DNA from 2 places in the Lysinibacillus louembei genome. Region 2 is predicted to be linked to the other one. Evidence: riboswitches for the same ligand, from Rfam matches in the RefSeq annotation. Region 2 holds a riboswitch; the other holds the start of a gene.
The links. Region 2 has a riboswitch for FMN ahead of R6U77_RS18080 (ECF transporter S component). Riboswitches for the same ligand answer to the same signal wherever they lie in the genome.

Region 1 (15,295 bases), 860 kb from region 2:
GCAATGCACCAACATTTGGTGCAATGGACATTTCATTATCATTTAAAATGACAATCATATTCGTTTTTTCATGACCGATATGATTTAATGCCTCTAATGCCATACCACCTGTTAATGCACCATCACCGATAATTGGAATGACATAATTTTTATCCTTTTTAATATCTCGAGCAGCAGCCATTCCCATCGCGGCTGATAAAGATGTTGAGCTGTGCCCTGTTTCCCATTCATCATGCTCACTTTCAACACGCTTTGGGAAACCGCATAAACCTTTAAATTGACGTAATGTATCAAACTCTCCAGCACGTCCTGTTAAAATTTTATGAACGTATGCTTGATGTCCTACATCCCATAAAAATTTATCCTTTGGGCTATTAAACGTTTTATGCAACGCAATTGTTAGCTCTACAACACCTAAATTCGGCCCAATATGTCCTCCTGTGACAGAGCACTTTTCTATTAGAAATGAGCGAATGTCAGAAGCTAATGCTTCCAGCTGCTGCTGATTCAAATTTTTCAAAAAGGATGGATTAGTTATTTTAGTTAAATCCACCTCATCCACACACCTTTACATTTAAATATTCACCGTATTGTGATTTCTCTATTATAACAGTGTCCTTTGCCCATGTCATAAAAAACGCTGTTTTTCTACAATGACAGACAATTTGCTTTCTTCAAAGCCCGCAAAACATCGTACCATTTATTTATTGCGTTTGACAATATAGTTTGCAAATTCGTGGAGTAGTGTCGTATCTTTCGATAAGCGCTGTAATGCAGCAATTGCTAATTCGAAATGCTCATTTAATTTTTCCTTTGCCCCATCTAATGTTAACAATGCAGGATACGTGCTTTTCTCGCTTGCAATATCTTTTCCCGCCGTTTTCCCTAGCTGCTCAGACGTTCCTTCAATATCTAAAATATCATCTTGAATTTGGAATGCTAAGCCAATATGATGTGCATAGTCCACTAGTGCCACTCTTTCTTCAGCTGTCGCACGCGCTAAAATGGCACCTGACTCAATGCTATAACGCAGCAATGCACCCGTTTTATTGACATGCACCTGCTCAAGCTCCTGTAAATTTAATTGGCGCTTTTCGCCGTCCATATCCAAGACCTGACCACCAACCATGCCTTCTGCTCCTGCTGCAATGCTTAATAAATTAATTAATTCAATTTTTGTATCAGCTGCAATCGGCATGCGTGCTAAAATGCCGAAGCTCAACGTGTTCAGCGCATCTCCTGCTAGCGTTGCTAACGCTTCGCCATAAACGACATGATTCGTTGGCTTTCCTCGACGCAAAGCATCATCATCCATACATGGTAAATCGTCATGGATTAATGAATACGTGTGAATCATTTCAACGCAAGCCCCAACTGTATATGCCGGTGCCATGTCGACTTGAAAATAATCACAAACAGCCGCAACAAATAATGGACGAATTCTTTTGCCGCCAGCATTTAATGAATATAGCATCGAATCCTTTAATATAGTAGGTGCTACGATGTTTTCAACTAAATGCACCATTTCCTTTTCAATAGCTGGTGTATGCGCTTCGATAAATGTTGTTAATTGCATGCTTTACTTCTCTCCATTCCCCGCTTGAAACGGCTGCTTATTCCCATTTTCATCAACGATTGAAATTAATTGCTGCTCCGCATGCTGCAATTTATCATTGCAAAACTTGGAATATTCCATTCCTTTTTTATATAAATCAATCGCTTCCTCTAAAGGCACTTCGCCTTGCTCTAGCTTGCGGACAATGTCTTCTAATTCGGTCATCGCCTGTGCAAATGTTAAATTTTCCATCCATCATTCCCCCTTCTGTAGCTCAATGTCCATCACCTTCGCACGAACAATCCCATCTTGGTAATGAATTTCAATTGCATCGTCGAGCGCTAACTGTGCAGCCTCTTTGATAACTTGGTTTTCTCGATATGTTAAATTAAAGCCTTTTTCCATCATCGCCAACGGATTTAAAGCAGCAAGTGTGCGTATTGTTGAATGCAACTGTGATTTTCCCTCGTTTAAACGATGCTGTACAGCACGATTTAGCTCATTATGCAATTGTGCTAATTTTTGCTGCTCCATTTGGATTGATTTTTGAGGAGAGAAAAACTGCATTTTAGCAAATGTTTTTTCAGCCTCATTGCGTTTTTTCAGCATATATACTTGCATTGCTTGCTGCAATTTCATATCAGTGTGTGCCAAGCGCTCAATAAAAGGACGATACAATTTTTCGGGCGTTGCTAACGGATAAGATTGTTGATACTTTTGTAGACGATTCCTTTCAAAGCGAAGTTGCGCTGTTACAATTTGCTGTAACCTTGCCACATTCGTCGTAATGCGCTCCTTTAGCTCATGCTGGTTTGGCACAGCAAGCTCCGCTGCTGCTGTTGGTGTCGGTGCGCGCAAATCAGCAACAAAATCGGCAATTGTCGTATCGGTCTCATGCCCAACTGCACTAATAATTGGAATGCGACTTTCGAAAATTGCACGTGCTACAATTTCTTCATTAAAAGCCCATAAATCCTCAATTGAGCCACCGCCACGTCCTACGATTAACACATCACATTGTGCATGTCGATTGGCTAATTGAATGTTTTTGGCAATATTTGCGGCTGCACCTGCTCCTTGCACAAGCGTTGGATAGATGCATATTTCCGCCTGTGGATAGCGACGTTGAATCGTTGTGCAAATATCCCGAATTGCTGCACCTGTCGTCGCTGTCAACACGCCAATTGCTTTCGGAAAGGGCGGGATTGCTTGCTTAAAATTCGGATTGAATAAGCCTTCCCTTTGTAAAGTTTCCTTCAGCTGTTGAAAGGCGATAAATAAGCCCCCAATACCGTCTGGCTCCATTGTTTGTACATACAACTGATAAATACCTGCCGTTTCGTAAACGTTGACATCCCCACGAATATAAACCATCATGCCTTCCTCTGGCTTAAATGCGAGCTTTGCTGCTGCCGTGCGAAACATCGTTGCTTGAATGCGGGCAGCATCATCTTTTAATGTAAAATAAATGTGGCCAGAGCTATGCATTTTTACGTTAGAGAGCTCTCCTTTTACATACACTTCACGTAAATGAGGATCAGCATCAAATTTTCTTTTAATATATTTTGTCAATGCTTTGACAGTTAAATAAGAAGAGTTGCTCAAAGCGCCATCTCCCCTTTCTTTACCTTGTTCAGTTTAACTTGAAACATACTAAAAAGGAGCCATCTGAAAAGTCATTTTGAGACGGCTCCTTGCGCTTTTACGGCTGAACTGTTTTCGCTGCTGCTTGTACCGTATTTGCTAGTAGCATCGTAATCGTCATTGGACCAACGCCCCCTGGCACTGGTGTAATATGTGAGGCAATACCATCTACTGCTGCAAAATCAACATCTCCACATAAATGATTGTCCTCATCACGATTAATGCCAACATCAATGACAACAGCACCTTCTTTTACATGTTCAGCTGTAATGAAATTTGCACGACCAACAGCTGCAATTAAAATATCTGCTTGCTTTGTAAATGACGGTAAGTCAGGTGTTTTAGAGTGCGTATATGTAACCGTCGCATCTTTTTGTAACAATAGCTGTCCCATTGGCTTGCCAACAATATGACTACGTCCAACGATCACCGCATGCTTCCCAGCGACTTCAATACCGCTATGCTCCAATAATTTCATAACTCCATAAGGTGTGCATGGTAAATAAGTTTCTTGCCCAAGCATCATTTTTCCTACGCTAATTGGCGCAAAACCATCCACATCTTTGTCTGGAGAAATTGTCGCGATAACTGAATCTTCATTAATATGCTTTGGCAATGGTAGCTGCACAAGGATACCATGAATATCGTTACGCTCGTTTAACTCACGAATATGCTCAAGTAGCTGTTGTTCTGAAATCGTTTCTGGCAAAGTGATTAACTCTGAATACATGCCGATTGCTTCACACGATTTTTGCTTATTCGTCACATATGTTTTCGAGGCAGGATTATTTCCTACTAATACAACGGCTAAACCAGGTGTAACGCCCTTAGCCTTTAGCTCCTCCACTTGTTTCGCTACAGAGCCTCGAATTTCTTGACCGATTTCTTTTCCATTAATAATTGCACTTGACATACTACAATTCCTCCCAATTCACTCTATTAATTGTCTGATTGACGCTCATGACGCCTCAATTATTGTTCTGTAAATTTCGAAAGCACACCATTGACAAATTTGCTTGATTTTTCATCACCAAATACTTTACAAAGCTCGATCGCTTCGTTTAATACAACACGATTCGGCGTATCTGGTGTAAATAACAATTCATAAACAGCTAGACGTAATACAGTTCGTTCAATTTTTGGTAGACGGCTTAATGTCCAATTTTCTAGTTTGTCGCTCAGCGTCGCATCAATTTGCTCTTTTTGCTCAATTGTTCCTCGCACTAATTGCTCAAAGAAAGCATCTGATGACTGATCCTCTAAAACGTGCTCCATCGCCTCTTCAAGTGGTAAGTCGGTACTATCTAGTTGAAATAGCACTTGCACAGCTTTTTGACGTGCATCATGTCGCTTCATGATAAAAAACTCCTTCATTATTCAATATATAGCGGCTTTATCTTAGTTGAATACATTTATTCAAGATAATATCACGTCTTATCATAGCATAATTTCCCTGTCGTAGCACAGCTTGTTGCAAATTTTAAAATTTGAAAACGCTTTTATTTTTCTTGTTGCTAAAGTTTGGATTTCTTTGCTAAAATAGGATGACTGAAAGGAGCCATCTTATGTCTTATATGATTTTTATGTTCACAGCTGCTATTATAATAGGCATCGTTAGTGGTATATTCGGTTTATCCACTCACCTCATGATTATAGTGCTTTTCATACTAGCATTTATGAGCCTCGGCTATATTTTGTATACAATACAATTCTCTAAAAACATGGATAGAATCCACAAATTTTTAGAAAAAAATCAAAAGCAGCCTGTTTATCGCTATGCATTTGAAGTTGGTAACGGTTCCGCTGAATCACAGCTTGAAGCAATCGACGCTATTTTAAAAAAGTACAAATCACCTGTCATGCAAGCGACATATAAAATGCATCGCGCACTTTTGTCAAAGAATTACATACTAGCAATGCAGGAAATTCAGACAATTGCCAACAAGCCTTTAGGGCAATACTGTATTGCAACACTTTACGCATTGCAAGGCGACCACCAGCAAGCAAGACAAATCCCTCTCAAACCAGCATGGCAACAGGCTGTTGTAGAAGCAATCATTGCGTTCAATGAACAATCACCACATTATGAGGAGAAAAAGCAGCAAGCCATTGATTTAGCACGTGGTGTTCAACGTTATGTGAATGTGCATTTCTTTAAAGATTTGGAAAAGTGATATGATCCACTTTTTCAAATCTTTTTTTATAATTCTAAAATCCCGATTCGCTCAACGGAGTTACATTTTCGCTCAACCACCGCCCAAATTCGCTCATCAAATTGAAGTTTTCGCTCATCGTGACCCACACCCATCATCTTTCTACTAAATAAGACAATGAAATGACAAAACAAGTGGTTTTTTTCTACGTATGGCCTGTCCTTACTGTGAATATACTAATTAATAGGTAAAGGAGGATTGTCATTTATGTTATTGCTTTTTTTAATTAACCACTGGGCATTTTTTATTTTAGTGATGGTTTTAATGATAACTGGAGGATTATTAAGCTTCCTACTGCCACGTGTTCCAACGATTATTTTTCTACTATTCTTCGTAGCAATTAGCTTTGGCTACACACGACTTTATGACGCAGCCTACTTCACAATACCTATCCTTCTCATCACATGCATTTTCACGGCAATTCCAATTGTGCTCGTTAAATATACATTGTATTTACAGCAAATAGGAGAGCGTTTAGAAACTTCTCCATAGCTTTCTACCAAATCTGATAGGATAATTTTGAAAGCAATCGAGGGAAAACAGTTCGTTTTCATTTGACACTTTTATTTTTTAATAGAGTAGGGAGTGATAATATTGATTTGTTATCACTCCTCTTCACACATTTACCTCTAACAGTTAAATTCCAATAGAAAATTAAAATATCTTAAAACATTTTTGTTAAATTTGCCATTTCTATTGCAGCTACAGCAGCATCGTAACCTTTATTCCCTGCTTTCGTTCCTGCTCGTTCAATTGCTTGTTCAATTGTTTCAGTTGTAACGATTCCAAAAATGGTTGGCACTCCTGTTTGTAAGCCTACATTGGCAATTCCTTTTGCTGATTCGTTACATACGTAATCATAGTGCGTTGTTGCGCCACGAATAACTGTACCAAGTCCAATAACAGCATCATATTTTTGTGATTCTGCCATCTTTTTTGCTATAAAAGGTACTTCAAAAGCTCCTGGCACCCAAGCAATGTCAATGGCATTTTCCTCTACGCCATGACGCTTTAAACCGTCAATCGCACCTGCTAATAATTTATCATTAATAAACTCGTTAAAACGTCCAACAACAATACCTATTTTTAATCCTGTACCTACTAGCTGCGCTTCAAATGTTTTTACCATCATTAATTCCTCCTCTATAATAAATGAGCCATTTTTTCTTTTTTTGTATTCATATAATGAGTATTTTCTTCTACTAAACCAGCAACAAGAGGTACACGTTCCACAACAGTTATATCGTACCGTTCAAGCTGGGCTACCTTATCTGGGTTATTCGTCATTAAACGGATATGTGTAACTCCTAAATCTCGCAGCATCTGTGCGCATAAACTGTAGTCGCGTAGCTCGCTAGGAAAGCCAAGCATTTCATTCGCCTCTACTGTATCGTAGCCTTGCTCCTGCAATTCATATGCTTTTAACTTATTTAATAAGCCAATTCCTCGTCCTTCCTGCCGCATATAAAGAATTGCCCCTTCTCCTTCCTGCTCAATTTTAGCAAGTGCCGCTTGTAACTGTGCTCCACAATCACAGCGTTTCGAGCTAAAAATATCACCTGTTAAACACTCAGAGTGAATGCGAATTAGTGGTGCTTCTGCTTGTTGTAGATTTCCTTTAACAATTGCAACATGCTCTTTAGAGTCGATGAAATTCGTATAACCAATCATTATAAATTCACCATAATGTGTTGGTAGCTGAATTTTCGCTTCACGAGAGACGACCTTCTCTTTTTCAAGACGGTATCGGATTAAGCTTTCGATTGTAATGAGCTTCATATTAAATTTTTCAGCTATTTCTTTCAATTGAGGTAATCGAGCCATCGTACCATCCTCATTCATAATTTCACAAATAACCCCTGCTTGCTTGCTTCCACAAAGCATCGCTAAATCAACTGTAGCCTCTGTATGCCCAGGTCTTACAAGAACGCCATTTTCCTTTGCAATTAACGGAAAAACATGACCTGGTCGGCGAAAATGCTGTGGCTGCACATTATCATCTAGCATTTTTTCAATCGTCAATGCTCTTTGAAATGCACTAATTCCCGTAGTAGTATCCATATAATCAATACTTACTGTAAATGCTGTTTGATGATTGTCTGTATTAAATTGAACCATTGGCTCTAAGCTAAGTGAATGTGCAATTTGTGAGCTAATTGGAGTACAAATCAGCCCTTTCCCATATGTCGCCATAAAATTAATGACTTCAGGCGTTACATATTCAGCTAATACAACAAAATCACCTTCATTTTCACGATTTTCATCATCAACAACGATAACTATTTTCCCTTGTTTTAAGTCAGCAATCGCTTCTTCTATTGTGTTAAACATTTTAGCCCACCTTTAAAATCCATGTTGTCGTAAAAAGTCTTCTGTTAATGTATTTGATCTTACTTTTAATTGTTTAGCAATATACTTGCCTAGCAAATCTGTTTCGATATTGACAGTATCACCTTCACGTTTAAAGCCAAGCGTTGTCTCCCCAAATGTATGCGGAATAATTGAAACCGTAACAATCTCTTTTTGTAAATCAAAAATTGTTAAGCTAATTCCATCAATAGCGATTGACCCACGCGGTATACATAAAGCACTTGCTTCATGAGAAACTTTTATATCAAAATAAACCGCATTTGCAAATGAACGTTTACGTAAAATAACCCCTACTTCATCAATATGCCCTGATACAAAATGACCTCCAAATCGACCATTGGCAATCATAGCACGCTCTAAATTTACAGAGGCTCCTACTTGTAATTGTGCAAGTGATGTTGCACGTATCGTCTCAGGCATAACATCAGCTGTGAAGTTCGTGCTAGTGAAGCTTGTGACAGTTAAACATACACCATTCACTGCGATGCTATCGCCGACCTTCAAATCTTGCATTATTTTTCGAGCACCAATCGTAAAAACAATTGATTCTTGCCCTTTTGTCATTTGCTTAATCGTGCCTAGCTCCTCAATAATCCCTGTAAACAAATGCTCACCTCATTTCATTGTCATTGTTAATTTAATGGCCTCACCTATTTTTTCAACGTCAGTAAAAATAAATTCCTCCTGCAATGTTGCCATCGAAAGTGCCCCAGAACCTAATAGCTTCGGCGCAATATATATAATCATTTTTTGTACAAATCGTTGTTGTAAAAAGACATCCGCCATTTGGCTGCCTGCCTCAACGTATAATGTCATAATGCCTTCATCCGCTAGCGTCCTTAAAATATTTCGCAAGGAACAATCCTCTATTACAAAGGTACGAACGCCTGACAAGTTCCGAGCCTTTGATGTAAAAAGCCAAGTTTGAGCCATTTTATCGTTAAAGACTTTTGCTGCACTCGGAACCTTTCCATCTCGGTCCATAACAACTCGAATTGGTTGTTTATTTGAAGAGCTAAGCCGATTTGTTAAGCTTGGGTTGTCAATACAAACAGTGTTTGAACCAACCAAAATAGCATCATGTATGGAGCGAGCATAATGAACATCCTTCTGAACCTCCTTACCTGTAATTGCCGTTCGCTGCCCTTTCTCGGCGTTAATTTTACCGTCTATCGAAATGGCTTGCTTCAACGTAACATAAGGTAAACGATGTACAATGTAGTAGAAAAATGCTTCATTAATCGCTTTTGCCCCATCTTCACATAATCCAATACTTACTGTAATGCCTGCCTCCTCTAGCCTTCGAGCACCACTTCCAGCTATAAGTGGATTTGGGTCAAGCGTTGCAATAAATACATGGGCTACCTGTGCTTTTATAAGCGCCTCAACACAGGGACCAGTTCGTCCAACATGGCTACAGGGCTCCAGCGTCACATAAACATTCGCCCCTTTAGCTTTCTCACCCGCGATTTTTAATGCATTAATCTCCGCATGTGCCTCACCTGATTTAAGGTGAGCGCCAAAGCCTACAACCTCCTGATTATTTGTAATGACACACCCAACTAGCGGATTGGGAGAAGTTTGATTACTTCCTGATTTCGCTAAATTCAAAGCGAATTGCATTGCTTGCTCGTCATTCATACAGCCACCTCCTTTTAAATTAAAAAAGCCTCCTAAAAAAGGGGCTTTTACGGAGAAGGCATCGCTAAATAAACCAGCACTTTTGCTAGTTTTTTGCCTAATCCTTCTCTCATCCAGACTATTACTGTCGGCTTCGGAATTTCACCGAATCCTGCTTAAAAAGCTCGCGGGCTTTACCGCCGATTGGGACTTACACCCGACCCCGAAGGAATGCTATTCAATTAAAAAACCCCACATTTTTTTGTGGGGTCTGAAAAAAGGCATCATCAAATAAACTAGCGTTTGGGCTAGTTTTTTGCCTACCTTCTCTCATCCAGACTATTACTGTCGGCTTCGGAATTTCACCGAATCCTGCTTAAAAAGCTCGCGGGCTTTACCGCCGATTGGGACTTGCACCCGACCCCGAAGGCATGTTATTCAATTAAAAAACCCCACATTTTTTTGTGGGGTCTGAAAAAAGGCATCATCAAATAAACTAGCGTTTGGGCTAGTTTTTTGCCTACCTTCTCTCATCCAGACTATTACTGTCGGCTTCGGAATTTCACCGAATCCTGCTTTAAAAAAGCTCGCGGGCTTTACCGCCGATTGGGACTTGCACCCGACCCCGAAGGCATGTTATTCAATTAAAAAACCCCACATTTTTTGTGAGGTCTGAAAAAAGGCGTCATCAAATAAACTAGCGTTTTGGCTAGTTTTTTGCCTACCTTCTCTCATCCAGACTATTACTGTCGGCTTCGGAATTTCACCGAATCCTGCTTTAAAAAAGCTCGCGGGCTTTACCGCCGATTGGGACTTACACCCGACCCCGAAGGTAATATTTATAATTGCATCTAATTATACAGCAATAATAATAAAAATCTAGCCATTTGACAAACAAAAAAACTCTTGCACTTTTCTCAATAGAATCTATTTTCATATTATGAACATCACTAACCATATTACTTCAAAGAAATTATTCTAGTTAAGTTGTATATTGCACAGTCACAATAAATTGACTAAGAAGTATGACCATTAATAAAAAGGAGCATTTATACGGACAACAAAACAACCGTATTTTCTTCGTAGTAGTTCTCATTAAACAATCGAAGGAAATTGGTAATAGCGGCACATGCTGCTAGATGAAACATCCCCTTAATCAGATGGAATCAACTAATAAGTTGAACCATATAACAAATAAAGGAGATTAAAATTCCCAAAATATAATATGTGCACAAAAGCTCATCAAATGACAGGCTTTTCCTTTGTCACAAAATTGACACATAAAATAACCGAATTTTCTAATTATTCTGTTGACTCGTATACTCTGTTATAATACAATACGAATATAAAATAAAAAATATATAACAGTTACTGTTGAGGAGGAAATGAAAATGTTAGAAAACGTAGTCGAATTTTTCAAAAACTTACCTGAGAAAACTTGTGTACAGTGTGGCAAAAAGATGGAAGAGCAAAGCGAGTGCTACAGTCATAGCTGCGAGCATTGCAATAATCATTAATACATAAAAGCTGTCGGTTCAATGTCCGACAGCTTTTTCTCTTAAATATCAAAATCGCTTTCTTCTGTAGTCAAGCTTGAGGATTAATGATGTGCTCCTGATTCCCCTCCAATGATTGGAGCATTAGATTTTAACGCTTGTTTATCACTTTCTGATAGCTCACCTACAATTAATAACTTTGTTGGTGTGATGATTGAATCGTTATTACTTGCATGTACTTGAATATAGTAAAGCCCCTCACTTTCAAAATCCATATTTAAACTAAATTGACCATTCCCATCATTTGAAGCTTCAGTCATTCCATATGTAACGGTTCCATCCTGTTTCCACATTTTTAAATGAACATATTGTGGATTCTCTACCGCATCTCCATTTTGTGTAAGGTTAACCTTAATTGTGACAGCTTTTGTTGGTTCAAGGAGGTCTGGTAAGATGATTTCAGCTTCAAGTGGGGTTTCTTGCTTATACAATTGACTTGCATTAGGATTGGCTGAGCATGCACTTATCATATAGCACGTTAATAAAATGATAAGCAAAAATTGTATTTTATTCATTGAATAATCTCCTTTTATTTAGGCGTTAAAAAATTGCTTCATAGCAGGGATACGTTGAATAATGAGCCAATCTACTACCCATACAATGATTAGAGATATGCCCACAAGAGGGAAAACAACTCCAATAAAAATTAGCATCCATAAAAAGCCCTTCATCTTACTAGCACTTGGAGCGATTGGTGCACCTAATTTTTTACTAGGCTTTCGTTTTAACCATAAATAAAACCCGCTTATTGCAGTTAGTACAATTCCTATACACACCAATAACCCTATTATTTGATTCACAATTCCAAATTGAGTTCCTTTATGCAATGTAATTCCCCATGCAATGATTTTCCCCATAAATCGGTAATGATCATAGCGATAATCCGCTAATACTGCACCAGAATATTGGTCAATATGCATGGTTACTTCATTTTGCACCTTGGCTGGAAAAGCAGAAAATGTATACACACCTTCTTTTGTTTGAGGAATATAAATTGTATAACTAGGATCAATGCTTTTACTCTCTGCAATTTCTATCAAATGATCAATTGACACTACTTTATAGTCTAGTATGGTCGATGTGGGTACATCTAAATTTTCAGCAGCCCACGGAACCTCTGCGATTTCCTTTGTTTTGGTAATAGATGCTGGAGCACTCCCTGTCCAAATAGATGGTGGGTAGCCTATACCTGTATTCGTCACGATATTTTGGAAATTAGTACCCCAAAATCCTGACCACGGCAAACCTGTCATAATTAAAAATAGTATCCCAGCAGTCAGCCAAAATGCAGGTACCGCATGCAAATCTCTTCGGAAAATTTTCTGCCCCATTTTAAGACGGGGATATAAAACGCCTGCCATACCTTGACTTTTTCGAGGCAGCCACAAATATAAACCCGTCATAATTAATACAATCGCCCAACAAGTCACTAATTCTACAATACGATCACCGATTGTCCCCATCATTAATTCGCCATGTATTTTCTCAATCTTATCCATTATTCGGGTATTATTATCTAATTGACCAAGCTCATTTCCTGTATACGGATCGATAAAAATTGTAAATGACTTACCATCTAAATTAATTCCTATTTCGCTGGAACGTGACTCGTCCTCCCCTGGTCGATAGCTCATCACTCTTGCTTCTGGATAAAGCTCTTTCACTGTGGCAATTTGCTGATCAGCAGAAATTCTTTCACCAATTGGTTTTACTTCATAGTATTCTTGATACAAATATTGATCTATCTGTGGTTGAAATAGATAGATGCCACCTGTAATTGCTAATATCACTAAAAATGGGGCAATGATTAAGCCCGCATAAAAATGCCATCTCCATATTGTTTTATAAAACACACCTCTTGATTGTTTACTATTTTTATTACGCATTCACTGACACTCCTTTTAAAACGGTGATATTAGACTAGTATAAAAGAAAAATATGAACGAAGAATGAAATAACTGATTATATATAAATTTTTTACTCTATAAATGCCACAATCATAGCTATGGACATGGAAAAGTAAATTAGTTGTGAAGCAGTATGAAACTTTTCCTATCTTCTTTCGTATACAAATAGGAAAGGAGTGACAAAAATGGAACGACAAGAAGTGTTAACAATGAACAATTTAACGAAAAGCTATGGCAATAAAGAAGTGCTAAAAGGTGTTGACTTACGTGTATATCAAGGAGAAATTATTGGCTATATCGGACCGAATGGAGCTGGTAAAAGTACAACAGTCAAGCTGATTTTAGGCATTGAGGAAAATTATGATGGTGACATTCACTTATTTGGGGAAAATATTAAAAATAACCCGATTGACTACAAGCGGAAAATTGGCTATGTGCCTGAAATCGCTGATGTTTATGACAACTTAACAGGCTATGAGTATTTAACATTTGTTGGGCAGCTTTATGGCTTGTCTTTAGAGGACGCTGCACATAAATCGGAAGCTTTAATGCAATTGTTCGGTGTTGGTGAAGCTTATCATTCACGTATTTCCTCCTACTCAAAGGGGATGCGCCAAAAGCTGTTAATTATTTCAAGCGTTTTACATAATCCAGATATTTTATTTTTAGATGAGCCGATTAATGGCCTAGACGCTAATAGTGTGATGATTTTCAAGGAAATTTTAACGCAGTTAGCTGCGCAAGGGAAAACGATTTTCTACTCGTCACACATTATGGACGTTGTCGAAAAAATTAGTAGCCGCATCATTTTATTGCATGATGGCAAAGTAGCAGCAGATGGGACATTTGAAGAACTGCAGGCGACAAATACAGAAGGTACATTGGAGCGCATTTTCAACCAATTAACAGGCTTTGACCGCCATCAAGAAATCGGTGAGCAATTCGTAGCCGTTGTTGGCGGAGGTACACAATGACAGACTTTAAAATTTTAAGATTGCTCGATAAAATGCGCTTTCTATTTCATAAAATCGGTATTGATTATGCGGTCATGCGTCAAATTTTGCAGATTAAACTGACAATGGATGAGCGCAAAGTACCAACTTTGTTTAATCAATCCTCCAAGAAAAAGCCAGATGCTAAATATGGCTATATTAAATCATTGTGGATTTACACATTGATCGGACTAATGCTTATTCCATTTCTTGCTTTTGGAACGCAATTTTTATTTCAAATGAGTATTAGCTATGCCATCATTCTTTTCGTTATTATGACATCGATGATTTCGGATTTTTCTTCTGTTTTGCTTGATTTGCGTGACCGTCATATTCTTGGTACAAAGCCAATTTCCTCACGCACAATCAATGCAGCGAAAATCATTCATATTACTATCTATTTAAGTTATTTAACGATTGCTCTTATGACGATTCCACTCATCGTTGCCCTATTTAAACAAGGTGTGCTGTTTTTCCTTATCACATTGGCAGAGCTTGTACTGAGCAATATTTTAATTGTCGTATTCACAGCGATGTTATATATAGCCGTTTTACGTTTTTTTGATGGCGAGAAATTAAAGGATATGATTAATTATGTACAAATTGGCTTAACGCTTGCGATGATGATTGGCTATCAAGTTGTCATACGCTCCTTTGAGTTTGTCGATTTAAGCATGACAATAGAGCCCGCTTGGTGGCATTTTTTCCTTGTCCCAATGTGGTTTGCAGCACCATATGAATTGCTGCTCAATGGGACAGTGAACTTTTTCACTGTGACGATGAGCCTACTGGCAATTATCATACCTTTTGCCGCCTTATGGTTATATATTCAGCTCATTCCGACATTTGAACGCAATTTGCAAAAGCTGTTAGCAACAAGTAAGTCGAAAAAAACGACAACAAATCGTTTCAAAGCTTTCCTGCTCAGCCTGCTTTGCCGAACACATGAGGAACGAGCCTTTTACCGCTTCGCTACTTTAATGATGAAAAAGGAGCGCGATTTTAAACTGAAGGTTTACCCTTCTCTCGGCTTTTCAATTGTGATTCCATTTATTTTTATTTTTAATACAATGCGTGACGAAACAGCAAATTTTGCGACAAGCAGTAGCTATTTAACGATTTATTTTTCAATGCTCATTATTCCAACCGCTTTGTTGATGCTACAATATTCAACAAACTATAAAGGTGCTTGGCTGTTCAAAGCTGTACCTATTACAAACTTTACAATATATAAGAAAGCTGCATTGAAAGCCTTTCTTGTGCAATTATATACGCCACTTTATTTAATGATTAGCATCATTTTTTGCTTGATTTACGGCGTGCGCGTCTTGCCTGATTTACTTATCGTATTTGCCGTAAGCTGTCTATATAGTGCTATTTGCTATATTGCCTCAAGGCTAGCACTTCCGTTTTCGGAGCCAGCTGCACAAACGAACGA
Region 2 (15,295 bases):
CTCATGGCTGCCTGCTCATCCACAAACTGAATTAAATACTTTGGATTCGCATATTTTTGCTGAATTGATGCTAACGAACCTTGCTCAACTAACTGCCCCTTTTTCATAAATAATACTTGGTCTGTCATTTTCTCCGCATCATGCAAAATATGTGTGGAGTATAAAATCGTTGTTTGTTGCTGCAATTCCTTTAATAAATTCATGACTTCCTGTCGCCCAATTGGATCAAGTGCAGATACTGGTTCATCCAACAGCAACAGCTTTGGGTCATGAATAATTGCCTGGGCAATACCGAGACGTTGCTTCATCCCGCCTGAAAAAGTCGCTGTTTTTTTATGCATTGCATCACCTAGCCCTACATACTCCAACATTTTCACGCTTTTTTCTCGCACCGCTTTGCCTGGTACACCACTCAATTTCCCAACCATTTCTACATATTCTAAAGCAGATAGCCATGGATAAAATTGCGGATATTGTGGTAAAAATCCGATACTTTGCCTTATATCCTGCACACCTGACATCATGACAGTCCCCTCCGTTTGCTGTAGAAGCCCTACAATCATGGACATTGTCGTTGTCTTGCCCGCGCCGTTCGGTCCAATTAATGCTGTAGCAGTCAGAGGTTCAAGTATAAAACTCACATCATCTACAACCGTTTTCCCTACAAAGCTTTTCGTTAAATGTTCTACCTGTAATAATGTCATGATTGTTTTCTCCCGATAATGAAATAAACAATTGACCCTACTACGCCACCGCATAAAATCAATAGCAACCATAACCATTTCGGTCCGTTTGTTGCATAAATGCGCTTTAAATCAATAAGCGCTGCACACCATAAAATAAGCTGTACGACTAAAACTGGTGCAACTAATGCCCAAGGTACTTGATCAAATCCACTCATCTCATTTCCTCCTTTAGCTGTAAATGTTTCGCTACTTTGTGCAACATTTTTTGTAATTCTTTATCCTGTAAAGCTGCCCCAAAAATCGGCTGTTTTGTTATGCTTGCTAACAAATCTCGCTTAATGGACTGTTCATCACGCGGGGCTTGTGCACCGAGATGGATATTTTGTGTAATCCAATCATCCAGCAAATAAAAGTACTGATCGCCACGCAATTCGATTGGAAATTTAAGCTGTAAGCATAAATCACAATATTTTTTCAGCATGGCGAGTGCCTTTTGCTGTTGCTGCTGTTGCATATAGCCTGCTGCTGCTTGTAAATAAAAGACGAGCCCTGCATTCATATTTAATTTTCCAATCGAAAACAATTGCAACAGCGCCTCTACTCGATGGATCGTTTCATCAAAATAAGTCGGATTATCTATTTCGTATTGTAATGAATTGGTCGCACTGTTTACGATACCGAGCATATGCTGATACATACTAACCTGTAATACTTCTTTTGCTTTCTCATGTTCACCACGCATCGACAGTGCAACAGATACAAGTATTTCTGTCCCATATTGCATACGTGCCTCTTCCCCTAAAATTTCTAACACTTGCTCAAATTGTCCTTGCTCCAATTTAACATATGCTTGTAACATTTCGGCCTCATAAATAACCTTTACATCACTACAATGCTCCACGATACGCTGACATAGCTCATCCACTCGCTGTAAAACCACGATTGGCTCATCTGCCCGCTTATAATAATTCAAATAAAGCTGTGCCATTTGTAGCAGAAATGGGAAACATGCATAATATTCTGCAAGCAGTTCCTCCATCTCCTGTTGCACTTCCGCAAAGCGATGCTTGTTAAACTTTTCGGCTAATTCGGCATATATTTTTCGCATATGTGCGGTTGTCATTTGTGGTTCATAACCTAGTAAGGCATCAATCGTCACATTAAAATAAGTTGCGAGCTTCGGCAGTAATGTAATGTCTGGGTAGCTCTGTCCTTTCTCCCATTTCGATACGGCTGCCTTCGACACACCTACATACTGTGCCACCTGCTCCTGTGTCACACCTAATTCTTTACGTTTTGTCGCTAGCTTTGTCGCAAATTGAAAATGCTCCATTCTCTCGCCCCCTGCTTCCATTATAAAAAACCCTCGCTCAATTACCTAGCGAGAGTTCGTTTATTTTTGTAGAATAAGTCAACCAATAGTTTACTTCACTCTGCTGTTTTTTTCGTCAACGTAAAGAAAATCAAACAACCAATTGAAGAAGTTGTTAACATAATTGCTCCCATCGGCACAGCAGAGCTTTCATTCAGCCCTACTAACGGTGCCATCATCGAGCCAACCAACAGTGGCAGCATGCCGATTAATGCGCTAGCACTCCCCGCGCGATGCCTTTGTGACCGTAAAGCCAATGTTGATGCACTTGTCAAAATGATACCGATTGATGTCATATAAATGAATAGTGCCAGTACAATCAATGCAAGAGGCCCTTGAATAAGCGCCATCGACAACAGCAATATGTTCGCACTAACCGCCATTAATACGCCTGTTTTCAATAAATTATGCTCATGGAATTTCTCGCTTAAACGCCCAACTGAAAAACTTCCTGTAATAATTGCAAGCCCATTAATGCCAAATAAAATACTAAATACTTGTGGCGACACACCATAAATCCCCTGGTAGACGAATGGCGTACCCGCTACATAAGCAAAGCTACCACCATGAATAATGCCCACAATCAATGCATAACCAATGTAAGAACGGTCACCAGCGAGGCTGACCATTGTCTTTAGAGAATGCTGAATCGATATTGGCTGCCTTCTTTCAAGCGGTAGTGATTCCTTTAATCGCGTTGCAACAATAAAGAAAATCACTAAGCCGAGCACACTTAAAAAATAAAAAATCGTATGCCACGTAGCAAATGGCAATAATAAAACAGCGCCCCCAGTCATTGGCGCAATCATTGGCGCAGTTGCATTAATGACCATCAATAACGCATAAAACTTCGTAAAGTCTTTTCCTGTAAAAGTATCACTCACAACTGCACGCGATAACACAATTCCCCCAGCTGCTGTCATTCCTTGTATAAAGCGCCCAATAATGAGCACCGTGATATTCGGTGCAAATGCGCAAATAAGCGAAGAAATGGAAAATAGCACTAAAGAGATAAGCAATGGTTTCCGTCTGCCGACACCATCGCTGATTGGTCCGATAATAAATTGCCCTAATGCGAGCCCGCATAAAAATGTTGTTAAACTAAGCTGTACGAGCGATGCTTTCACACCTAAATCAGCACTTATTTCGGGAAAGCTTGGTAAATACATATCAACATTGAATGGCCCTAACATAGCGAGTGAACCTAAAATCAATGCAAGGAAAATTCGCCTTTTTCCTGTTGGATTTTTCTCCATAAACTACACCTTTTTTATTTCGATTTTCAAAATGAATAATTTTATTATAAATGTTTCTAAGGAAAAAGGCTTTCATTTTTTAGCTTTTTCAATAGAAGCTCCTCTACCGCCATTTTTAATGCTTGATTAGCATAGCGAATCATAACATCTTCACCCATTGTTGCAAAGCGAATATCACAAAAATAAGCATCCACTTTAATAAATTGCTCTAGGCGAATTCCTTTGTTGGCTAGCAGCTTCTTACATCTTGCGTGCTCTTCACGCAAGCTTTTGACAAGTGGCTCCAGCATATGTGCATAAAGTTTATGCATTTTAAACGAAGACAGTAAAGAGAAATCCTGCTCTAATGCGCGAATCGCAAACTCAAATAGAAGAAATTCATGGACAAGTGGACGTTCACTATAGTGAATCATTGTATTCATCCATTAGTTGTGCTGCATAAATAGAAGAAATGGCTATGCATTTTGTTGCATTGGATGTTGCAATGAGTAGTTCATGTTGCGCTTGATGATACGATGTAATGATGCCTATTACTTCATTTTCCTGCCATAAAATAAGTCGAATTGTTGCTTTTGTTTGCATGGCATATTGCACAGTTTGCTGTAAATGCTCCAGCTCCCATTCCGTACGTACGATAGGCTGCACATCCTCCTTTTCTAAATTACGCAGCATTTCCATATGTTCACTCAGCATCATCGCAGACCATTTAATATTGCCTCGATCACGCAACATTTCACCCACTCCTTTACTGTCAATTATGCGTCAGGATTTTGAATTGTATATGCAGACCTCTAATTTCTGCGGATTCAAGCTAAATGCCCGCCGACAAGTTGTTCTCGCTGCCGTGCTGTGCCACTCTCTGTAAAGGAAACAGCACGCAATAAAGAGGCTGCTCCGAAGCGCTCTCGAATGGCATCCATCGTATAACCCAGTTTTTGTCGTTGCTCCTTTTGCTCATCAAATAAATCAAGCTGAATCCCCCTATGTGGGCGTATATTCGATAAGCGGACCGAAAGCTGGCGCACAGGCTGTTGTGCAAAATGAATGGTGAACAGCTCCTTGCATGCTTCATACAGTTTCATCGTTTCATTCGTTGGCTCCTCTATCGTTTTCATACGATAAAAATTCTTTTCCATTGCCGCCCGACTATATGAAACACCTAGTGCTACTGTTTGCACAACATATCCAGCCATTCGTGCTCTTCTTGCTACATCCTCACACATTTCAAGTAAAACAATTAAAATTTCCTCTTGTGTATGATAATCTTGCATGAGCATTTGCCCTTTCCCAAAGCTCATCGGCTCCTTTGTATTTGGTGCTTCAAATGTGGATAAATCTATGCCCCATGCATGATAATACAGTTGATTGCCAATAACACCAAATTCCCTTTCTAACATCGCTAAATCGGTATGTGCTAAATCACCCACACTAAAAATTCCTTTTTGATTTAAAGCATACTCCATACGTCGTCCAATGCCCCACATTTTCGAAAGAGGTGCAACGGGCCATAGCTTCTGCGGCACATCTTGATAAGTCCATTTGGCAAAGCCTGTTGTCTTCGCCTCAATATCAAGCGCTAGCTTTGCCATTAACATATTCGGTCCTATCCCAATAGCAGAAGGGATACGAAACTGATCATAAATAGCTCGACGAATCGCTTTTGCAGTCTCTTCTGGCTCTCCCCATAAACGCTCTGTTCCCGTTAAGTCAATAAAGCTTTCGTCCACGCTATACACATAAATCGCCTCACGCGGAACAAATTGCAACAATAGCCTCGTAATCGCTACAGACATTTCTAAAAAGAACTGCATTTTTGGTTCAAACAGCTTAATACTTGGATGATTCGGTATGTCATAACGCCTGCTACCAGTTTGAATATGAAAGCGCTCCTTCATTGGAGGAGATGCCGCCAATACAATGCTACCTTTTTGTGTCAAATTGCCAACAATCGCAATCGGCTCCTGCATCACATCAAGCCCTTCTAACATCGCGATACAGCTAGCATAAAAACACTTCATATCAATACAAACAATTGGTCGATTCGGATAATGCTCATACATTTCACTCGCCTCCAAAGGAACGTTTGTTCTTATTTTAAGAACATTCGTTTGATTTTGCAAGTGGTAAATGTAGGATGTTATTCCACTAAGGTAAAGCGCTGTTTTGTCAACACTATAAAAATGACCAACACAATACATGCCGATAAAAGGAAAATATAAGGAATTGGTAGCATTTCCGCCCATAATCCGCCAATAAACAAACCTGCTGGCAATGCGAGCTTCATCAACATTGAAGATGTACCCGCCACACGCCCCAATAAATGATTCGGAGTCGACTCTTGACGAATCGCGAAATAAATAATGTTGATCATAACGCTTGTACATGTGCGAGCTGCCAGCAATATGCTGAGCTGCCACCATGTTGTCGCGAAAAAGAAGAACAGCAATGCAACACTATCCATTAAATAAATCACCGTAAATATTTTGCCACGTGTCCATTTTTTGCGTAGCGGTTGTAGCAGCTTTGCCCCAATAAGCCCCCCTATCGCCGCAATCGAATACATAAAGCCTAGCTGCTCTTTCGTTTGTCCTAATACATCGACAACATAAAAAGCGAGCACTCCGAGAATAAAGCTTGTTGCTAAATTCGCAAATAAAATAGACATAGTTGGATAAAACAATGTTTTATTGCCAAATAGCTCGATAAAACCTTCCTTCATATCTGCCCAAATAGATTGCTTATTCAATCGCTCAGGTGTGACTGTTTCGTCTAAAAAGAACACGCTAAGCCAAATAATTATCAATGCCCCGGCATAAACGATAAATAAATAATCATAGGCAATAAAAATCAGCAGCATTCCTACAAGTGATGGACCTAAAATAGACAGTAGCGTACTGACAAATGAAAGCTTTTCTTGAATTTCCGTCATAAGAGCTTTGTCAAAGAGCTGTGGTACAATAGCATGCTGCGCATTGCCAAACGTATAGCTCACCGTTGCTATGAAAAAGCCCAGCACATACATATGCCAAAGCTGAACGGCATCTAGCAAAATAACAACTGTTAACATTGTGGCAAGCATCACTTTTACAAAACCTGCATATTTCAGCATTTTATTACGGTTTATTCGATCAACAAGCACCCCTGCTAGCATTCCTAATAAAACATTTGGTAAAAAATCCATTATCCGCATTGTGCTCATCGCTAAGGCCGACTTCGTTAAATCATAAATAAATAGTGGCAAAATAAAATGATAAAGCTGGTAGCTAACCGTTGATGCAATTGTTCCTATGTATAATATTAAAAAATTGCGATTCCGATATAAATTCATCGAAACACCTCCTGTTCTTTAGTGTAAAATGATAATAGAAGAACAAAAAGTGAGCATATTCTTTTTATTGTTCACCTTTTAGGAGGCGCTATGTTTCGATATTTATTAAAACTATATGAGCATTTTGAAGTAGAGGAAAGTCACATAACATCCATTGCAGAGCTTGCACAAATTTGGTGCTGCTCGACACGCTATGCAAAGGTACTTGTAAAAAAATGCGAAGAGCGTAGTTGGCTGACATGGCGGACTGAACAAGGACGTGGAAAAAAGCCTAGGCTATGTTTACGATTAACAAAGCTAGACGCTATTTATTTAGCATTCGATGATTATTGGCAGCACCAGCAATTTAAAGAAGCCTACACATTGTTACAGCAATACAACGTGCTATCACATCCTCAAGTAGAAAATTGGTTACAGCAGCGTTATGGCTTTTCCAATGAAGAAGCACGTGATGTTTTTCGCTATCCCTATTGGAATGTCGCACTCAATTATGATCCGTTAAATGGCAATTCGCGCCATGATATGCATTTGTACAACCAAATTCATGAGTCCTTATTCGTTTATTGTGCAGAAACAGCGCGTGCAAAGCCAAATCTTGTTTATGACTACCATACCGATGATGCAAAAACATGGACATTTATCTTGCGAAAAGATATTTATTTTCATGATGGTACAAAGCTTACAAGTAACGATGTCCTTGCATCTTTACAGCGGATTTGCACTAAAAAGCTATTGCCTGAAGCAAATTTGAGTGCAGCAAGTCCTTACCATTTTACAATAGAGCTAACAAAGCCTAAAGCGCTACTGCCACGTATGCTATGTAATGCTCGCTATTCAATTGTACCTGCCAAGTGGATTGAGGAGGGAGCTGAAGGAATACCTGTAGGCTGTGGGGCATTTTACATTGCAGAGCATAATGAGCAACATATGCGCCTATCTGTTTTCCCAAAATATTTTCAGGCGCGCCCTTGGGTGGATGATGTCGATATTATTTTCACAGCCAATATTCAACAATTTGGCATTAGTGCACTGCCTTTTGCTACACATATTGCGCAACAAAAATTGACTTTTCAGGAGCAAGGTGCGGATTTTATTTTATTCAATGCAACACGCGGACCATTGCAGGATGAGACGTATCGTCGCGCATTATTTGAAGCAATAGATGCGGATCACTACTGCTTATTCGAAGAGGGGGAAATTGTTGCAACGAGCTTTTTGCCAGCATATCGTAGAGCTCAGCCAAAGGCTCGCCCACTACCATCGCTAGACTTCCCCCATTTGCGGATCGGTGTCCAACAAATCCGCCCTAAGGCGAATCACATGCGGGAAGCACAAATTTTAAGCGACTTTTTAACAGCGCATGCTATTTCACATGAGCTATTATGGATGCCTGTCAATGCCTCTGCTCATTATTGCGTACAGCATTATGATATTTTTGTTGGTGGCATTGCACTTGGGGAAGATCCGTTACTAGGCTGGCTGCATGCCTTAAATAGTGAACGCTCCCCCGTATGCTCTTTTCTAGGAAGTCAGGATGTACAAAAGCTACTACAGCAAGCTGCGATGCATGAAGATATTCAATTGCTCTATGAAATAGAGGCGCGCTTAATTGAGGCTGGTGTTTTGAAATTTTTAACACATCGTCAGCATGTTTTTTATATGCGCGAGGATTTGCCGTTTCATAATATCCATTTTGATCAGCATGGCAAAATAGATTATCGCAAAATTTCCCCTCCAGTCATTTCGTCTGTAGCGACAAATACTTAAAGCAGATTGATCTTTAGAGCAACAGCTCTAACCGAATCATATCTATACATTGAATACCATTTTCAAAAATCGGCTCATCATAATGCTGAAGAAAGAAATCCCGATCGACACCGACAATACGGAAGCCACATTTTTGATAAAGGGCTAGCTGGTCAACGCTTGAATTGCCTGTGCCGAGCTGAATCGTTTTAAAATGCATGGCTTTGGCACGTTCAATCGCATGAAGCACAAGCTGTTTGCCAATGCCTTGCCCCTGCCACCTTTCATCTATTGCTACATTCACTAGCTCCATCGTATGTGGTCTTGTTGGTAATAACACATATACACCGACGATTTCTCCATCACGCTCATCTACATAGCAGAACCCCCGCTGCACATACTCCGTTACAATTTCCTCAGAAGGATCTGCTAATAATAGTAAATCCATTGGTAATTGCTCACTTGCTGTTAGCATTCGAATCATTTTTGTTTCTCTCCTTATAAAAAAGCCGAGCTATTTGATTAGCTCGGCTCAATGCTTATTTTAATGATAAATAGGTTGACTGCTGCTTGTCAATCCATGTTTTCATTGTGCGGAATAACAATATCGCAACAGTTAGAATAATGATACCTTTAATAATATTGAACGGTAAAATACCGAGAACGATTGTTTCATACATATCGAATGAGCCCCAGCCTAGGAAATACGTATACATTGGTAGGAATACGAAATAGTTGAGTATGCTCATGCCAATCGACATAACGAATGTGCCTACCGCTAAGCCTACTGCTAAACCAGGAATCGTTTTGAATTTTTTATAAAAATAATACGTTGGTAAAATAAATAGAATGCCTGTTACAAAGTTTGCCATATGTCCTACTGGTACACCCGTTGGCGCGCCTTTAAATAGCCAGTCTAGAATATTTTTAATCAACTCTACAATGATACCAGCGACTGGTCCCATCGTAATTGCCGCAATCAATGCTGGCACATCACTAAAATCAATTTTTAGGAACACTGGGAACCATGGTAATGGAAAATCGAGCATCATTAATAGAAAGGCGATGCTGCTCAACATAGCGATTGTTACGGTTGAACGTAACTTCAAATTTTGCTTGCGCATAAAAAATCTCTCCTCTTTGCTGATTCACTCTTGCAAGAAGAAAGGACAGTCCAGCCATTCACGAAAAAACCCTTATACAATGATTGTATAAGGGAGAAATAGGCACGCTTAAAAGAAGTCGTATTTTGACAATGCTTAAAAAGCATCATGTCAAAGCTACTTTGTCGAAAATTGCGATACTTAAATAAGCCTATTAAGTAAGTAGACTTGTGTATAGCAAAATACGACATTTTCGAAAAATGACGACTGCGCCTTCACCTTCTCCCATCCAGACTATACTGTCGGCTTTGGAATCACACCAAATCCTGCACCGCAAAAGCGGGCTCGCGGGCTCATGAAATGCTGAAGCAATGTCCTCCAAGTAAATGGTCGGAGATTGCGATTTCAATTACCGCCGGTCGGGAATTACACCCTGCCCCGAAGATGAATCAATATAAAATTTGTTACTACACTTTCTATTATAAAAGAAAGTTTTTAAAAGTAAACCTTTTTGCTTGGTTATCTATGCTTTCTTTGTGATTTATCTGCGAAAATCCCTAAGATATCTGCGCTTTTTCATAGCTTATCTGCGAAATTCCTCAACTATCTGCGCTTTTTCCCAATTTATTTGCGAAATATAAAAATACAGCCTTATCACTAAGGCTGTATGATATCAAGTGGTAATTCATTTGGCGCCACAGGTATCGGCTGTGGCTGTGTGAAATCAAAGCGATCCCATGTCGTTTGTACAATATTTTCAAAAATAACTTGCTGATTAAACGCAGCAGCTGTTAGCATAATGCCTTCTAGCATTTGCTTCGCCTGCGTATAATCCACTGTCTCTAAATCAAGCGGTTGGTCAAATTTCACATGAACATGGTCAGCGGTAGTCACTGAAAATGTAACACCTTCTACAATAGCCGATGCATATTGTTCCGTTGCATGACCTGTCATGCCTAAAATGGCCTCTTCTACATGCGTATATGCTACTTCCCGTTGTGGCACAAAATATTTTTTATCTTGCTGTGTAAATAAATAATAGCTGTAGTTTTGCGTAGCTGTTAATGCTGATAGCTCTATTTTTGTACTTTCATTTTGATCTAAAATAATGTCCTCGTATTGTGGGAAGGTTTCCTTTAATGCCTCGATATTTTTCTTTGTCGGCTTATCTAATGCCACAACAAGCTCTTGCTCATTTTCTATGATTTCACCTTCTATTGGATGCTGTTCTTCAAAGCCATAGCCTTCTTCATCAAGCTTTGGCGCATAGTATTTATACATCTCTACTTGTGTAGGCTTTTCTTTGCCCAAATCCTCGACAAGCTTTTCTTTCGGAATAACGATGGCTGATGGGACATTTACCTCATCAGCTCCTGCTAAGCTGACAGTAAATACCTCTCCTTCCCCTACAGCATCTTCATAAACAGGTGACGTTTCATCTGGTATGGTCATACGAGTAGTCGTCGCACTATCTGCTGCAAATGTAGTTGCATCTGCTTCCGTCTCCGCAGTTTCATCATTATAGCTTTCCTGCTTATTATCGTTTTGCATTGCCACATCGTTTGCCTTTTCTTGCTTTTCCTCTGGTGACATCACAAGCATTGAGATGCCAACTCCACATGTTACAATAGCTGCTACAGCAATGCTAGAAATCCATTTATATGAACGACGCTTGCTTGACATCGTTGGCGCTTGCTCTTCAAAAGCACCTGCTTGTTGGAGTTTTGCAAAAACCTCTTCTTTGGAACGGTGGTCTTGGATTTTTGGTGCCTGCTTTAAAAGCTTCTCGATATTTTCTTCATCCCATTTCGTATTCATTACGAATTTACCTCCTTTCCATGCTGCTCTAAAATACCCCGCAATGCTTTAATTGCACGATGCTGCGTCGTCTTCACTTTGCTCTCTGTCCAATTTAAAATGTCAGCTGTCTCACCAATCGATAAATCTTGAAAATAGCGCATCACGATGACCATCTTTTGATCACCTGTACAAAATTCAAGCGCCTCTAATAGCTGGCGCATATCTTCATTCATTTCTACAAACTGCTCTGGTGTTTGAACAGGTGAAACGAGCTGCTCACTCTCCCATTCAAATGCATCAAACGTATGCCTTTCACGCACATTGTTTTTACGAAAGTAATCAATGGCGACGTTTTTCGCAATGGAAAAAAGCCATGTTTTTTCAGAACTTTTTCCTTCGAATTTGTCGTAAGCTCTTAGCACTCGAATATACACTTCCTGTGAAAGATCCTCCGCTACAGATCTGTTTTTCACTAAATAAATTAAGAATTGGAATACATCTTGGTGATATTCATCATACAATCGATGGAAAATGGATTCTTTCATCCATTCCACCTCCATCCTCATAAAATTAGTCGTACATGCAGTAAAAAAGTTTCATTTTATTCGTTGGTAAATATTTCATATATACAATTCAAATCCCTTTACTCGTTACTATAGGACGCAACGTTATAAAGCCGAGTTGCTCTGTCCAAATCTAGGCTAAATTCAAATAAAGGGTGCGGGAAAATTCGACTTCCCACACCCTTTTATTCTATTACAACGGCAAATAAAAAGTAAATGCAGTTCCTTCTTTTTCAACGCTTGTAACCGCAATATTTCCATTATGCGCTTCCACGATATTTCGGGCAATAGCTAAGCCAAGACCTGTACCACCCTTTGAGCGTGTACGCGCCTTGTCCGCCTTATAAAAGCGCTCAAACACATATGGTAGGTCATCCTTTGGAATACCAATCCCAGTGTCTCGTACTTCAATTTTGGCATACGATTTAGCATATGATGCCGATACCGTAACAGCACCATCAATAGGTGTGTGACGCAGTGCATTGTCCACTAAGTTCGTCAACACTTGCTCGATGCGGTCCTCATCAATGTTCACCATAACATCTTCCTCGATGTCTGATATGAAGCGTAAATCAACATGCTTCTCCTTTGCAACTTGTGCAAATTTTTGCGTCATACGCTCCAAAACTGGCACAAGTGGTACAAGATTTTTATACAGTCGCATATGACCTGACTCCATGCGTGCTAAATCAAGTAAATCTGTGACAAGTCGTCCCATACGCTGCGACTCATCATAAATAATTTTAATCATTTCATTGCGCTCATCTTCATCTATCACTACACCATCTAAAATCGCTTCAGAGTAGCCTTGTAGCATGGCAATTGGCGTGCGCAATTCATGCGAGACATTGGCAATAAAATCGGAGCGTAGTTTTTCTAAGCGATGCTGCTCTGTTTGATCGCGAATAACTGCCACCGCACCGCGCACAAGCTCACCGCTATAAAGAGGGCTAATGGTAATGCTGTAATAGGAGCCCTCCATTTCAATTTCCTCTTCAATTTTATCTTCAAAATCAAGCACATGATCTAGCATATGATAAATTTCAGGAGGAATTGGCTTCGTGCTTTGCTCCCCCTTCGCCACAAACCATTTTTGTAAAAGGCGCTCGGCTGGTGGATTACTTACTAAAATTGTACGATCACGATTAAAAGTAATGACCGCATCCGTCATCGAGGTTAAGATGCTTGATAGCTGCTCCTTCTCTTGGTTAATAACTTCTAAATGGTGCTTTAACTGGCGCCCCATTTGGTTGAAGGCAACTGCAAGCTGTCCGATTTCATCATTTTGCGTTGTTGGCACTTGTGAATCAAAACGACCTTTTGCAATTTCGAAGGCATATTCTCGCATTTTTCTTAAAGGATATGTAATACGACTCGATAAGAAAAAGGCAAAAAATGTTGTTAAAACAAAGGCTATAAACGCGGAAATAAAGACAATTTTCGTTGTTTCTCTGCTCGTCTCGTGCATCGCATCTGGATTTTGATAAATAAATACCGCACCATGTCGAGCAGCATCACCCTTTAGCGGAAAAGCTAGCACGACATACGTCTCTGTTTTATTTTCATCCTTTTGTGATGGTAGCCTCATATCCTGCAAAATGGGTTTATTGCTTGCATAAATATTTTCGAATGCTTTATTTTTTAAAATTTGCTGTTGTATACTTTCCTTGTTCATCCCTTCCTGAATCGCATAAACTGTGCCATCAGGATTTTCGGCAATTAATGCATTTGTACCTTCATGCAAGACGCTACGAATAATTTCATATGGGGAATCATCAATTAGGTCGTTTTCCACAATATTAGCAATTGTTGATGCTGTTTGACGCAATGTTTCTTCCGCTCTTGTACTATGATAGCTCTCTAAAAACTCTAGCATAAATACCGTGAAAATAAATAATACAAAGGAAACGAGAAGCAATATGGTTCCCCATAGCTTCCCGACAATACTATTCCATATTCTATTCATTCACTACCTCAAATTTGTAGCCTACGCCCCAAACAGTGACAATCATTTTCGCTGCACTTTCAGAAACGCGGTTCAATTTTTCACGTAGGCGCTTGACATGTGTATCGACGGTACGTAAATCACCGAAGAAGTCATAGTGCCACACTTCCTTGAGCAATTGTTCACGGTCAAATACTTTATCAGGTGATTTCGCTAGAAAATAAAGCAGCTCATATTCCTTTGGTGTTAAATTTACCTCTACGCCGTCCGCTGTCACACGGTGTGCATCATGGTCAATTGTTAAATGTGGGAACACGACTAAATCCTTTGATGTAGAACTATTTGAAACAGGTGCAAACGCAGCAGAGCGTCGTAAAATAGCCTTTAAGCGCAGCACCACTTCACGTGGACTAAATGGCTTGACAATATAATCATCTGCCCCTAGCTCAAAGCCTTGTACACGATTCGCTTCCTCGCCCTTTGCTGTCAGTAAAATAATTGGCGTTGTTTTCTTTTCGCGAATTTCTTCACAAACTTGCAGACCATCTTTTTCTGGCATCATAATATCTAAAAGAATACAGTGGTAGTCGTTTTCAAACGCTTTCTCAACTGCCTCTTCTCCATTTTCAGCCTCATCTACAATATATCCTTCACGCTCTAAGTACATTTTTAATAGACGGCGAATACGATCTTCATCATCTACTACTAATACAGAAATATTTTCAGACACTAGTGTATCCCCTTTCCTACTTTCTACATCTTCTATTGTACCGTTTCAGTGCCAAATTGAAAAGTGAACTTGCATATTCTTGCAACTTCCATCATATATCAAATAGGATGCAAACAAAAAAGCTGTTAGAAAATGATCCTTTTCTAACAGCCACGCTCAATTAAGCATATGAATGTAAACCAGCAAGAATTAGATTCACAACAACTAAGTTGAACATAATAATTCCAAAGCCAATTAAAGCAAGCCATGCTGATTTTTTACCTTCCCAGCCTTTTGATAGGCGTAAATGTAAAAATGCCGCATAGAATAGCCATGTAATCAAGGCCCATACTTCCTTCGGATCCCAGCCCCAGAAGCGACTCCATGCCTCATGCGCCCAAATCATAGCAAAAATCAGGGCACCAAGTGTAAAGAGCGGGAAGCCAATTAATACTGCTCGATAACCAATTTCATCCGCTAATGATGAATTTACTTTTTGCACAAGTGGCTGTACCATCTCAGAAATAGAACGGCGACTAATTAAACGAATAAGTAAATAAATCACTGTACCGAATAAAACAGAATAAACAACCGTTGTTAATTTTTTTGCATTAATAATTGCTGGCATCTCTACCAATGGTTGGAATGATTGCTCAGCCTCTACAACAGGCTCATATACTTTTTGCTTCGCATCTGGATCTACTGCTTTCACTTCTATATACTCATTCATCCCAAAAAGAGCTGGATTATGGTATTCTACAACGCCTGTTCTACCTTCTTTATCTAC

Region 1: it holds a riboswitch for FMN, as region 2 does, so the genes downstream of both, ribD (bifunctional diaminohydroxyphosphoribosylaminopyrimidine deaminase/5-amino-6-(5-phosphoribosylamino)uracil reductase RibD) here and R6U77_RS18080 (ECF transporter S component) in region 2, are expected to answer to the same signal.

Annotation. Positions count from the first base shown of each region.
Region 1 covers NZ_CP137624.1:2,734,729-2,750,023, reverse strand. The annotation lists gene dxs (1-deoxy-D-xylulose-5-phosphate synthase) at 1-553, opposite strand, end outside; gene R6U77_RS13685 (polyprenyl synthetase family protein) at 701-1,576, opposite strand; gene xseB (exodeoxyribonuclease VII small subunit) at 1,580-1,807, opposite strand; gene xseA (exodeoxyribonuclease VII large subunit) at 1,811-3,160, opposite strand; gene folD (bifunctional methylenetetrahydrofolate dehydrogenase/methenyltetrahydrofolate cyclohydrolase FolD) at 3,258-4,112, opposite strand; gene nusB (transcription antitermination factor NusB) at 4,172-4,555, opposite strand; gene R6U77_RS13660 (EMC6 family protein) at 4,765-5,373, shown strand; gene R6U77_RS13655 (hypothetical protein) at 5,620-5,904, shown strand; gene ribH (6,7-dimethyl-8-ribityllumazine synthase) at 6,077-6,541, opposite strand; gene R6U77_RS13645 (bifunctional 3,4-dihydroxy-2-butanone-4-phosphate synthase/GTP cyclohydrolase II) at 6,556-7,743, opposite strand; gene ribE (riboflavin synthase) at 7,756-8,388, opposite strand; gene ribD (bifunctional diaminohydroxyphosphoribosylaminopyrimidine deaminase/5-amino-6-(5-phosphoribosylamino)uracil reductase RibD) at 8,398-9,423, opposite strand; FMN riboswitch at 9,521-9,637, opposite strand; FMN riboswitch at 9,721-9,837, opposite strand; FMN riboswitch at 9,921-10,039, opposite strand; FMN riboswitch at 10,122-10,240, opposite strand; gene yhfH (protein YhfH) at 10,794-10,919, shown strand; gene R6U77_RS13625 (FixH family protein) at 11,003-11,473, opposite strand; gene R6U77_RS13620 (PepSY-associated TM helix domain-containing protein) at 11,492-12,844, opposite strand; gene R6U77_RS13615 (ABC transporter ATP-binding protein) at 13,051-13,839, shown strand; gene R6U77_RS13610 (hypothetical protein) at 13,836-15,295, shown strand, end outside.
Region 2 covers NZ_CP137624.1:3,596,832-3,612,126, forward strand. The annotation lists gene R6U77_RS18030 (ABC transporter ATP-binding protein) at 1-704, opposite strand, end outside; gene R6U77_RS18035 (PLD nuclease N-terminal domain-containing protein) at 701-901, opposite strand; gene R6U77_RS18040 (helix-turn-helix domain-containing protein) at 898-2,019, opposite strand; gene R6U77_RS18045 (Bcr/CflA family efflux MFS transporter) at 2,115-3,314, opposite strand; gene R6U77_RS18050 (YhjD family protein) at 3,371-3,727, opposite strand; gene R6U77_RS18055 (YolD-like family protein) at 3,714-4,046, opposite strand; gene R6U77_RS18060 (Y-family DNA polymerase) at 4,121-5,374, opposite strand; gene R6U77_RS18065 (MFS transporter) at 5,452-6,642, opposite strand; gene R6U77_RS18070 (ABC transporter substrate-binding protein) at 6,733-8,409, shown strand; gene R6U77_RS18075 (GNAT family N-acetyltransferase) at 8,423-8,872, opposite strand; gene R6U77_RS18080 (ECF transporter S component) at 8,928-9,512, opposite strand; FMN riboswitch at 9,765-9,941, opposite strand; gene R6U77_RS18085 (hypothetical protein) at 10,149-11,309, opposite strand; gene R6U77_RS18090 (RNA polymerase sigma factor SigX) at 11,309-11,836, opposite strand; gene R6U77_RS18095 (ATP-binding protein) at 12,048-13,820, opposite strand; gene R6U77_RS18100 (response regulator transcription factor) at 13,813-14,529, opposite strand; gene ccsB (c-type cytochrome biogenesis protein CcsB) at 14,690-15,295, opposite strand, start outside.